2 regions of the Rudaeicoccus suwonensis genome follow, and region 1 is predicted to be linked to the other one. Evidence: riboswitches for the same ligand, from Rfam matches in the RefSeq annotation. Region 1 holds a riboswitch; the other holds the start of a gene.
The links. Region 1 has a riboswitch for ZMP and ZTP ahead of purH (bifunctional phosphoribosylaminoimidazolecarboxamide formyltransferase/IMP cyclohydrolase). Riboswitches for the same ligand answer to the same signal wherever they lie in the genome.

Region 1 (4,414 bases):
ACGACGCCCCGAGACAACGAACGTGCGGTCGCCGGGGCCTGAGGATCAGTGCGCGAAATGCCGCGTGCCGGTGAAGTACATCGTCACGCCCGCAGCCTGTGCCGCATCGATGACCGACTGGTCACGTAGGGAACCACCAGGCGCCACAACGGCTTTCACACCTGCGTCGAGCAACACTTCAAGGCCGTCGGGGAACGGGAAGAAGGCGTCCGACGCGGCGACCGAGCCCTGCGCCCGTTCCGCGCCGGCACGCGACACTGCCAAGTGGCAGGCGTCGACACGATTGACCTGGCCCATCCCGACACCGACGGACGCACCGCCGGACGCCAACAGGATCGCGTTGGACTTCACTGCGCGGATGGCGCGCCAGGCGAACTGCAGATCGGTCAGTGTCTCGGCCGATGCCGGCTCACCCGACACCAGCCGCCAGTTCGCCGCGTCGTCGCCACCGGTGACCTCACCGGCCCCGTCGCGGACGACCGCGTCGACCTTGTCGCGCTGCTGCATGAGCATCCCGCCGGAGATCGGCCGGATCTCGACGGGGTCGCCTGCCACCTGGTCGGCAGGCAATTGCAGCAGCCGAATCGCCTTGCGGGCGCTGAGGATCTCGACGGCACCGTCGTCGAAAGCCGGCGCCACGACGACCTCGGTGAAGATGTCCTTGACCGTCTCGGCCATCTCGACCGTCACCGGCCGGTTGGTCGCGATCACGCCGCCGAAGGCCGACATCGAGTCGCACGCGTGTGCCTTGGCGTGGACGGAGGCGATGCTCTCGTCGGCTGCCCCGACCGCGATGCCGCACGGGTTGGCGTGCTTGATGATCGCGACGGTGGGCAGGTCGCCGTGGTCGTATGCCGCGCGCACGGCAGCGTCGGCGTCGACGTAGTTGTTGTACGACATCGCCTTGCCGAAAAGCTGCCGTGCAGACGCGATTCCGCCCCGCCAGTGCCGATAGAGAGCAGCCGCCTGGTGGGGGTTTTCGCCATACCGCAGCGTCTCGGCCTTGGTGAACGTCGCGCCCGACCACTGCGGGAATCCGGTGCCCTCGCTGGTGTCGACGTAGACATTGCCCATCCAGTTGGCCACGGCGCTGTCGTAGTCGGCCGTGTGCACGAATGCCTGCGCCGCCAGCAGTTTGCGCTGCTCCAGCGTGAAGCCTCCCGCGGCCACGGCGGCGAGCGCGTCGTCATACGTGCCGGGGGAAGTGACGATCGCAACGCTCGGGTGGTTCTTGGCCGCGGCACGCACCATCGACGGGCCGCCGATGTCGATCTGCTCGATGCACTCATCCGGAGTGGCGCCGGAGGCGACGGTCTCACGGAACGGGTAGAGGTTGCAGACGACCAACTCGAAGGCGGCCACGCCGAGGTCGTCCAGTTGCGAAAGGTGTTCCGGCTTGCGCGTGTCGGCGAGGATGCCGGCGTGCACGCGCGGGTGCAGCGTCTTGACACGCCCTTCGAGGCACTCGGGGAATCCGGTGAGCTCCTCGACCCGCACCACAGGTATGCCGAGCCCGTCGATGAGGGCGGCCGATCCGCCGGTGGAGACCAGTTCGACTCCGGCGTCGTGCAGACCGCGGGCCAGAGCTTCGAGACCGGTCTTGTCGTAGACCGAGATCAGGGCCCGTCGGATCGGGCGGCGGCCGTCTGCTGCTGATGGTGACATGACTCTCCCAGTAACGTTTTCGCGTTTCCAGTGAGCGCACCCAGGCGGGCGATGCGCTGCGGATGTCACTCCCCGGTGGTGTCCCACCTGCGCCAGTCGTGTGTCTACCAGGATAGCGGGCCCTATCGGCTTCACCGACCACGCGCGCGAAGTCCCGCGGCTGCCATACGATCCAGACCGGTGCGGGCAGCAACCTGGTAGCTGCTGCGGAGAGCGATCCGATGTGGTGCGAGCGGGAGATGTCCTGGCATGGATGACGGCAATCTGAGTGGCCTGCAGATGCCCCCGATCAGCACTGACCCCGTGATGGCGGTCGCGAGCTCCAAATGGGGCCTCACGGGCGCTCATCGGGAGCTGGGGTCCAACCAGGACTACAACCTGCGCATCACCACGACCGACGGCCCGGTGGTCGTCAAGATCGTCAACCCGGCCTGGGAACGCGACACGATCGACGCTCAGCACGAGGCCCTGGCTGTCATGGCTGCAGCAGGGATTCCGGCACCGGTGCCGGTGTTCCGGGCGGACGAGATCACCGTCGACGGACACGACCTGCTGGCGCACGTGATCACGTATGTCGACGGCGAACCGCTGCTGGGCAGAGCCGGATTCGGCACCGCCGAGTGCCGACTGCTCGGCGACATCGCGGGGCGGGTGGTCGATGCCCTTGCCGGATTCAACCACCCGGGCACTCAGCGGCGTTCTCAGTGGGACCTGCGGCTGGCAACCGAGGTCATCGACCAGCTGGCACCGCCGCTGCGGTCCACACTGGCCGATGCGACCGCCCGCCTGGAAGCGGTGCAGGATCAGCTGCCGTTGCAGGTGATCCACGGCGACGTCACCGACGACAACGTCGTGCTCACGCCGGACGGAGATGCCGCCGTCATCGACTTCGGTGACCTGAGCCTGAGCTGGCGCTGCGCCGAACTCGCCGTGACCGCCGCCGGCGTGCTGGGCAAGACCTCCGACGATGTGGCCGCCGTGCTGGCCGTCGTCGACGCCTTCGCCGGACGCGTGAACCTCACCGACGCCGAACTCACCGCGGTCTGGCCGCTGATCGTCCTGCGCACCGGGGTGCTCGTCGCGTGCAGCGACGACCTCACCGCCGACGGGACCAACTCGTATGCCGCCGTCCGCTCTGCCGGTGAGCGCCGATCGCTGCAGATCGCGCTCGCGCTCGACGCCGAGGAGATGACCTGGCTGATCCGCGGCACCGGTCAGCACCTGCGCAGGCTCGACCTCACGGGTGTCATCGAGTCCGTGACACCCGTCGACCTCGGTGTCACCAGTGAGCGCTGGGACGACGGCGCGTGGCTGACCCCCGACGCCTGGCACGACGGACTGCCTCTCTCGCGGAAAGCACCGGCATACAGCACGCGGTACGGGGAGTATCGCCTCGACCGGGCGCACCCACTCAGCGCGCAAGGCACCGCCGACGTCTTCGCGCTGGGCATCGAGGTGCTGCTGCCCACAGGCACGAAACTGCCCGAATTGCCCTCTGGTGTCACAGCATTCGGCTTGGACGCGAACAACACGGTCGTCGCTGACGCTGTGTGGCTGCAGGCGTGCACGTTGCCGGGCACCCCGCCACGGTTCGTCTCGGCCCACGCCGAGCATGTATGGCGCAACATCTGCCCCGACCCCTCCCCACTCGTGGGCACCGATGTCGCAGCACCCGCACCGCAGGCGGAAGCGATTCTGCAGCAACGTGATTCGCACTTCGCGGCGGTGCAGGAGCACTACTACGACGACCCGCCGCAGATCGAGCGCGGCTGGCGCGAATTCCTCATCGACACCCGCGCGAATGTCTACGTCGACGTGGTCAACAACGTCGCCACGACCGGCCACGCGCACCCGCACCTGACCCGCGCGGCGCAGCGGCAGTGGAGTCTGCTCAACACCAACAGCCGGTTCCACTACGCCGGCAGCGCTGCCCTCTCCCAGCGGCTGGCAGCCCTGGCGCCCGACGGACTCGATCAGGTCTTTCTGGTCAACAGCGGCAGCGAGGCGGTCGACCTCGCCCTGCGACTGGCGATGACCGCGACCGGTCGCGCACGGATGCTCGCCGCGCGTGAGGCATACCACGGGTGGACGATCGGCTCGGATGCCGTGACGAGTTCGCTCGGCGACAACCCGCGCGCGATGGAGTCGCGACCTGCCTGGGTGGAGCTGATGGACGCGCCCAACCAGATCCGCGGCACCCACCGCGGGCCGGATTCGGCTGCGGCATACCTGTCGGATCTGGACGATCAACTGGCGGCGATCGACACCGACCAGATCGCCGGGGTGATCCTCGAGCCGATCTTCGGCAACGGCGGCGGAGTGGCCCTGCCCGATGGTTATCTCGCCGGTGTGTACGAGCGGGTGCGCGCGCTCGGCGGTGTCTGCATCAGTGATGAGGTGCAGGTCGGATACGGCCGAACAGGGCACTATTTCTGGGGATTCGAGCAACAGAGCGTCGTGCCCGACATCATCACGGTCGCCAAATCGATGGGCAACGGCCAGCCGTTGGGTGCGGTCGTCACCACTGCCGCGATCGCAGAGGCGTTCGCGGCCGAGGGCAGTTTCTTCTCGTCCGCGGGCGGTTCGCCCGTGTCCTGCGCGATCGGTATGGCGGTGCTCGATGTCATGGAACGCGAGCAGTTGCAACACAATGCGCTCGTCGTCGGTGACCACTTCCGCACGGAACTACAGCGGCTCGCCGATCGTCACCAGGCCATCGGCGCCGTCCACGGGTTCGGGCTCTACCTCG
Region 2 (4,414 bases), 130 kb from region 1:
GCGCGCCAAACTGTTCGCCGGTATGGCGGCCAACGGTCTGTCCGATGACGTCGCCAATGAGATCTACAACAAGATCGAGGCCTTCGCGAACTTCGGTTTCGCCGAGTCGCACGCGTTGAGTTTCGCGGTGCTGGTCTATGCCAGTTCGTGGCTCAAACTGCACTACCCGGCGGCCTTCCTGGCTGCCCTGCTGCGTGCGCAGCCGATGGGTTTCTACTCCCCGCAGACCCTCACCGGCGATGCCCGCCGGCACGGCGTGACCGTACTGTCGCCCGACATCGTCCACTCGTCGGTGTACGCCGACCTCGAACCCGAGTCAGCCGACGCACTGGCCCGCCGAGGCGGCCGCGACGAGTGCTTGCACGATCATGCACACACGGACATCGGCGAATTCGATGCAGCTGCACCCCCGGACTGGCAGGAGCATCGCCGCGACTGGCAGCACGCTGTGCGCCTCGGCCTGGCCGACATCACCGCGTTGGGCGCGGCACCTGCCGAGCGCATCGTGCAGCAACGCAATCTCGGTGGGCCCTACCGCGACCTCGCCGATCTGGCGCGCCGGACGGAACTGACCACCGAGCAGATGGAGGCGCTGTCGCTCTCGGGTGCGCTCGACTCGATGGCCGGCTCCAGACGCGCGGCGCTATGGCAGTCAGCCGAGGCAGCATCGATCCGCTCCGGCCAGCTGGAGGTGCGGGTGCCCTACCAGCCTCCGCTGCTGCCGGAACTCAGCCTGGGCGAGTTGCTGGCGCACGACCTGCAGTCGACCGGCATCAGCCCGGCCGACCATCCCATGCAGCACTGTCGCGCCGACATGGATGCCCGCGGAGTGCTGCCGATCACCCAGTTGCTGCACTTCGAGACCGGCCGGCGGATCCATGTCGCCGGGGTTGTGACGCATCGGCAACGGCCGGCGACCGCCAGCGGCATCACCTTCCTCAACCTCGAAGACGAAACCGGGATCCTCAACGTCATCGTGTCCCGCGGTGTCTGGCATCGACACCGCCGCATCGCCAGAGCGGCGCCCGCGATGGTGGTGCGCGGCATACTCGAACGGTCGAAGGAGGGTGTCGTCAATCTGGTGGCGGACAAGCTCGAACACCTGACCATCCACGTGCGCACCCGCTCGCGTGACTTCCAGTGATCGTCATTCGCGTCGTTCCGCGGCGGTGACCGTCTGCGACATCAGCGTGGCGATCGTCATCGGCCCGACACCTCCAGGCACCGGCGTGATGTATGCCGATCGTGTTGCTGCAGTGGCGAATTCGACGTCGCCGACATTTCCCTCGTTGTAGCCCGCGTCGACGACGACGGCACCCGGCTTGATCCACTCCCCCTTGATCAGCTCGGCACGACCGACGGCAGCGACCACGATGTCAGCCCGCCCGACCTCTGCGGCCAGATCCGGCGTGCGCGAATGACAGATGGCCACGGTCGCGTCCTGCTGCAACAACAACATCGCCACCGGTTTGCCGAGGATCGCGCTACGGCCGACCACACACGCAGTGCGGCCGGCCACCGGGATGTCATACGCCGCCAGCAGATCGACGATTCCGGCGGGATGCACGATCGAAAGCAGTCGTCTCCCATTGCCATCGCGGCGAAGCTCGCGAGTGTGACACCGTCGACGTCCTTGCTCGGGTCGATGGCTTCGCAAACTGCGCGTTCGTCGATCTGGCGCGGCGCGGGGTGCTGCACGAGAATCCCGTCGACCACCACGTCCGCCGACAGTGCAGCGACTGCTGCAACGGCCTCGACCGTGGCACATGCGGCATCCAGTGCGACGTGACGGGAGTCGATCCCGAGCCGTTCGCACTGCCGTTGCTTCATCGCGACATAGGTCTGCGACGCGGGGTCGTCGCCGATGAGCACAGTGGCGAGCAACGGCCGCCTGCCAGTTCTTTGGGCGAACGCTGCAGCCCGCGTCGCAGTTGTGGCATTCGCCTCGCGCGCCACTGCGGTTCCATCCAAAAGCCTTGCCTGCGAATGCATTTCGACATACTCCTCATCAGTGATGAGGGCACCCAGGCGGGCGATGCGATCTCGAGCGGTGCACTCCCCGGTGGTGACCCACCTGCGCCAGTCGTGCACCACGATCGTAGCCGGTGAGGTGGACACGACCCGCGAGCCGGATCGGATCTCCCACGACGAGTAGTGCGCGCCAACCTCAGACGTGCATCGTCTCCGTTGGCGCAGGCCCGGTGGTGTCGCCGATCCGCAGGCTGACTTCGAAGACGGAGCTCTCGACCTGCTGCCCCTCGAGCAACCCGCGCACCTTCTCCCCGAGCGCGCGCCCCTTGGCCATCGGACGCTGGTCGATGGTGGTCAGCGTGCGGTCGAACCACGGCAACGCGACACCGTCGAAACCGGTGACCGAGACATCCTGCGGCACACGAAGCCCGCGCTGTGTCACGGCCTGCACTGCGCCGGCGGCGAGCAGGTCGCTCTGGGCGATGATCGCGGTCGGCGGTGACGGAGCATCCAGCGCCGCGTCGGCCGCCGCTCGCCCGGAGGCGAAGTCGGCCTCGGCAGCCTCGATGAGATCCGCATCGGCAAAGACATCCAGCACGCCGAGCGCGCGGTCGCGCGTATCAGGGAAGCCGCTCGCGCGCACCTGTCCGACAGTGCGCCGACCGGGGCCGCTTCCCCACCGCAACGGCATCATCACGTGCGCGACGCGTGTGTGCCCCAGATCCGCCAGGTGTTGGGCGACGTCGCGGGTTGCGGCCCGCTCGGGCACCTCGACCCGCACGACTTCGTCGCCCGTGGGCGAACTCGTGCCGACGACCGGTATGCCACGCGCGAGGAATTGGTCCGCGAGCTCGTTGTGCTCCTCACCGCAGAGCAGGAAGACCACCGCATCGGCCGCAACCCGCGACGGCTGCGGAGCCTGGTCACCATGACCTTCGCTCACGTCCGGCAGCAACAACAGCCCGCAACCGAGCTCTCCGACCACCTGCGCCAGCCCGTCGAGCACGGCCACCACGAACGGATCGCGGAACGCGTGCAGGATTCGCCGCTCGACGACCGCCGCGATGACGCCACTGCGGCCGTTTCGCAACGAGGATGCCATCGGGTGCGGCCCGGCATACCCGAGGTCGAGCGCTGCGGCACGGACACGTTCAGCGGTTTCGGCAGCCACCGGCTTGTTGCCGCTGAAGACCAGTGACGCCGTCGAGGTGGCCACTCCGGCGAGCTCGGCGACATCTCGCAAAGTGGCTCGACCGTTGCGTCCCGCTTGACCTGTCACTGACATGGGTAGCAGACTATCGAATCGATTCGTCGAATCGATTCGACAATCATTGTGCGCCAACGCGCATCCCTTACGACAACCGATGACATCCCGCACCACTCGCACGTGATCCACCCAGGAGTTGGAACCCAATGACCACTTCGAGCACAGCAGCCCGTGCCCTGCCGGACGACGTGCAGCGCAGCGTTGCGCTGCAGCGGGCAATGTGGGCGGTCATTGCGGTTTTTGCGCTCAACGGTGCGTCGTTCGCGACCTTTGCGTCCCGGATCCCGGACGTCAAGGCGCAGCTCGGCCTGTCCGCTGCCGGCCTAGGCCTCTTCCTGCTGTCCGGGTCCGCCGGCAGCGTCGCCGGGCTCCCCCTGTCCGGCTGGGTGGCCGGCCGGCTCGGCTCGTTGCGGACCGTGCTGATCGCCAGTTGCGCCACCACCGCCGGGTATGCCGGGGCTGCCATCGGCGTCAGCCTCGGCAATGTGGCCCTGGCCGCGATCTGCCTGTTCGTCGCCGGATTCGGGATGGGCTCATGGGATGTCGCGATGAACCTCAAGGGCACCGTCGTCGAGCGCGGCCTGGGCAAGTCGATCATGCCGCGCTTTCACGCTGCCTTCAGCGGAGGCACCGTCGTCGCCGCCCTGATCGCCGCAGGGATTTCCGCGGCGCACGTCTCGATTCTTGCCCACGTGCTCATCGGAATGGCGTTTATCCTCGCCACCACCATCTGGTGCGTGCGCGGCTTCAACGCCATAGAGGACGACCACGAAATTGACTCTCCTGCAGACGAACCCGAAGAAACCAGCTCGCACTGGGGAGCCTGGCGCGAACGTCGCGTGTTGTTGATCGGCCTGGTCACCCTGGTCGCGGCCTTCACCGAAGGCACTGCCAACGACTGGATGTCGGTGGCCTTCGTCGAGGGCCACCATGTGCCGAAGTGGGCGGGGATTCTGGCGTTCGCGACCTTCCTGTCGTTCATGACGTGCGGGCGGCTCGTCGGCACCTCCCTCATCGACCACTTCGGCCGAGTTCCCGCGCTGCGCGTCTGCTTCGGTATGGCGATCGCCGGTTGCCTCGTCGTCGTGTTCGCACCTACGTGGCTTGCGTATGCCGGAGTCGCCGTCTGGGGCGTCGGTGTCTCGCTGGGCTTCCCGATCGGCATGAGTGCCGCGG

Region 2: another riboswitch for ZMP and ZTP. It lies ahead of BKA23_RS18205 (tetrahydrofolate dehydrogenase/cyclohydrolase catalytic domain-containing protein); the one in region 1 lies ahead of purH (bifunctional phosphoribosylaminoimidazolecarboxamide formyltransferase/IMP cyclohydrolase).

The regions. Positions count from the first base shown of each region.
Region 1 is NZ_VIVQ01000001.1:801,030-805,443, reverse strand. It holds gene purH (bifunctional phosphoribosylaminoimidazolecarboxamide formyltransferase/IMP cyclohydrolase) at 46-1,665, opposite strand; ZMP/ZTP riboswitch at 1,697-1,775, opposite strand; gene BKA23_RS03710 (aminotransferase class III-fold pyridoxal phosphate-dependent enzyme) at 1,915-4,414, shown strand, end outside.
Region 2 is NZ_VIVQ01000001.1:672,959-677,372, reverse strand. It holds gene BKA23_RS03150 (error-prone DNA polymerase) at 1-1,144, shown strand, start outside; gene BKA23_RS17925 (Rossmann-fold NAD(P)-binding domain-containing protein) at 1,148-1,567, opposite strand; partial or broken gene BKA23_RS18205 (tetrahydrofolate dehydrogenase/cyclohydrolase catalytic domain-containing protein) at 1,636-1,992, opposite strand; ZMP/ZTP riboswitch at 2,016-2,097, opposite strand; gene BKA23_RS03140 (LacI family DNA-binding transcriptional regulator) at 2,168-3,256, opposite strand; partial or broken gene BKA23_RS18095 (MFS transporter) at 3,370-3,780, shown strand; gene BKA23_RS18090 (MFS transporter) at 3,766-4,414, shown strand, end outside.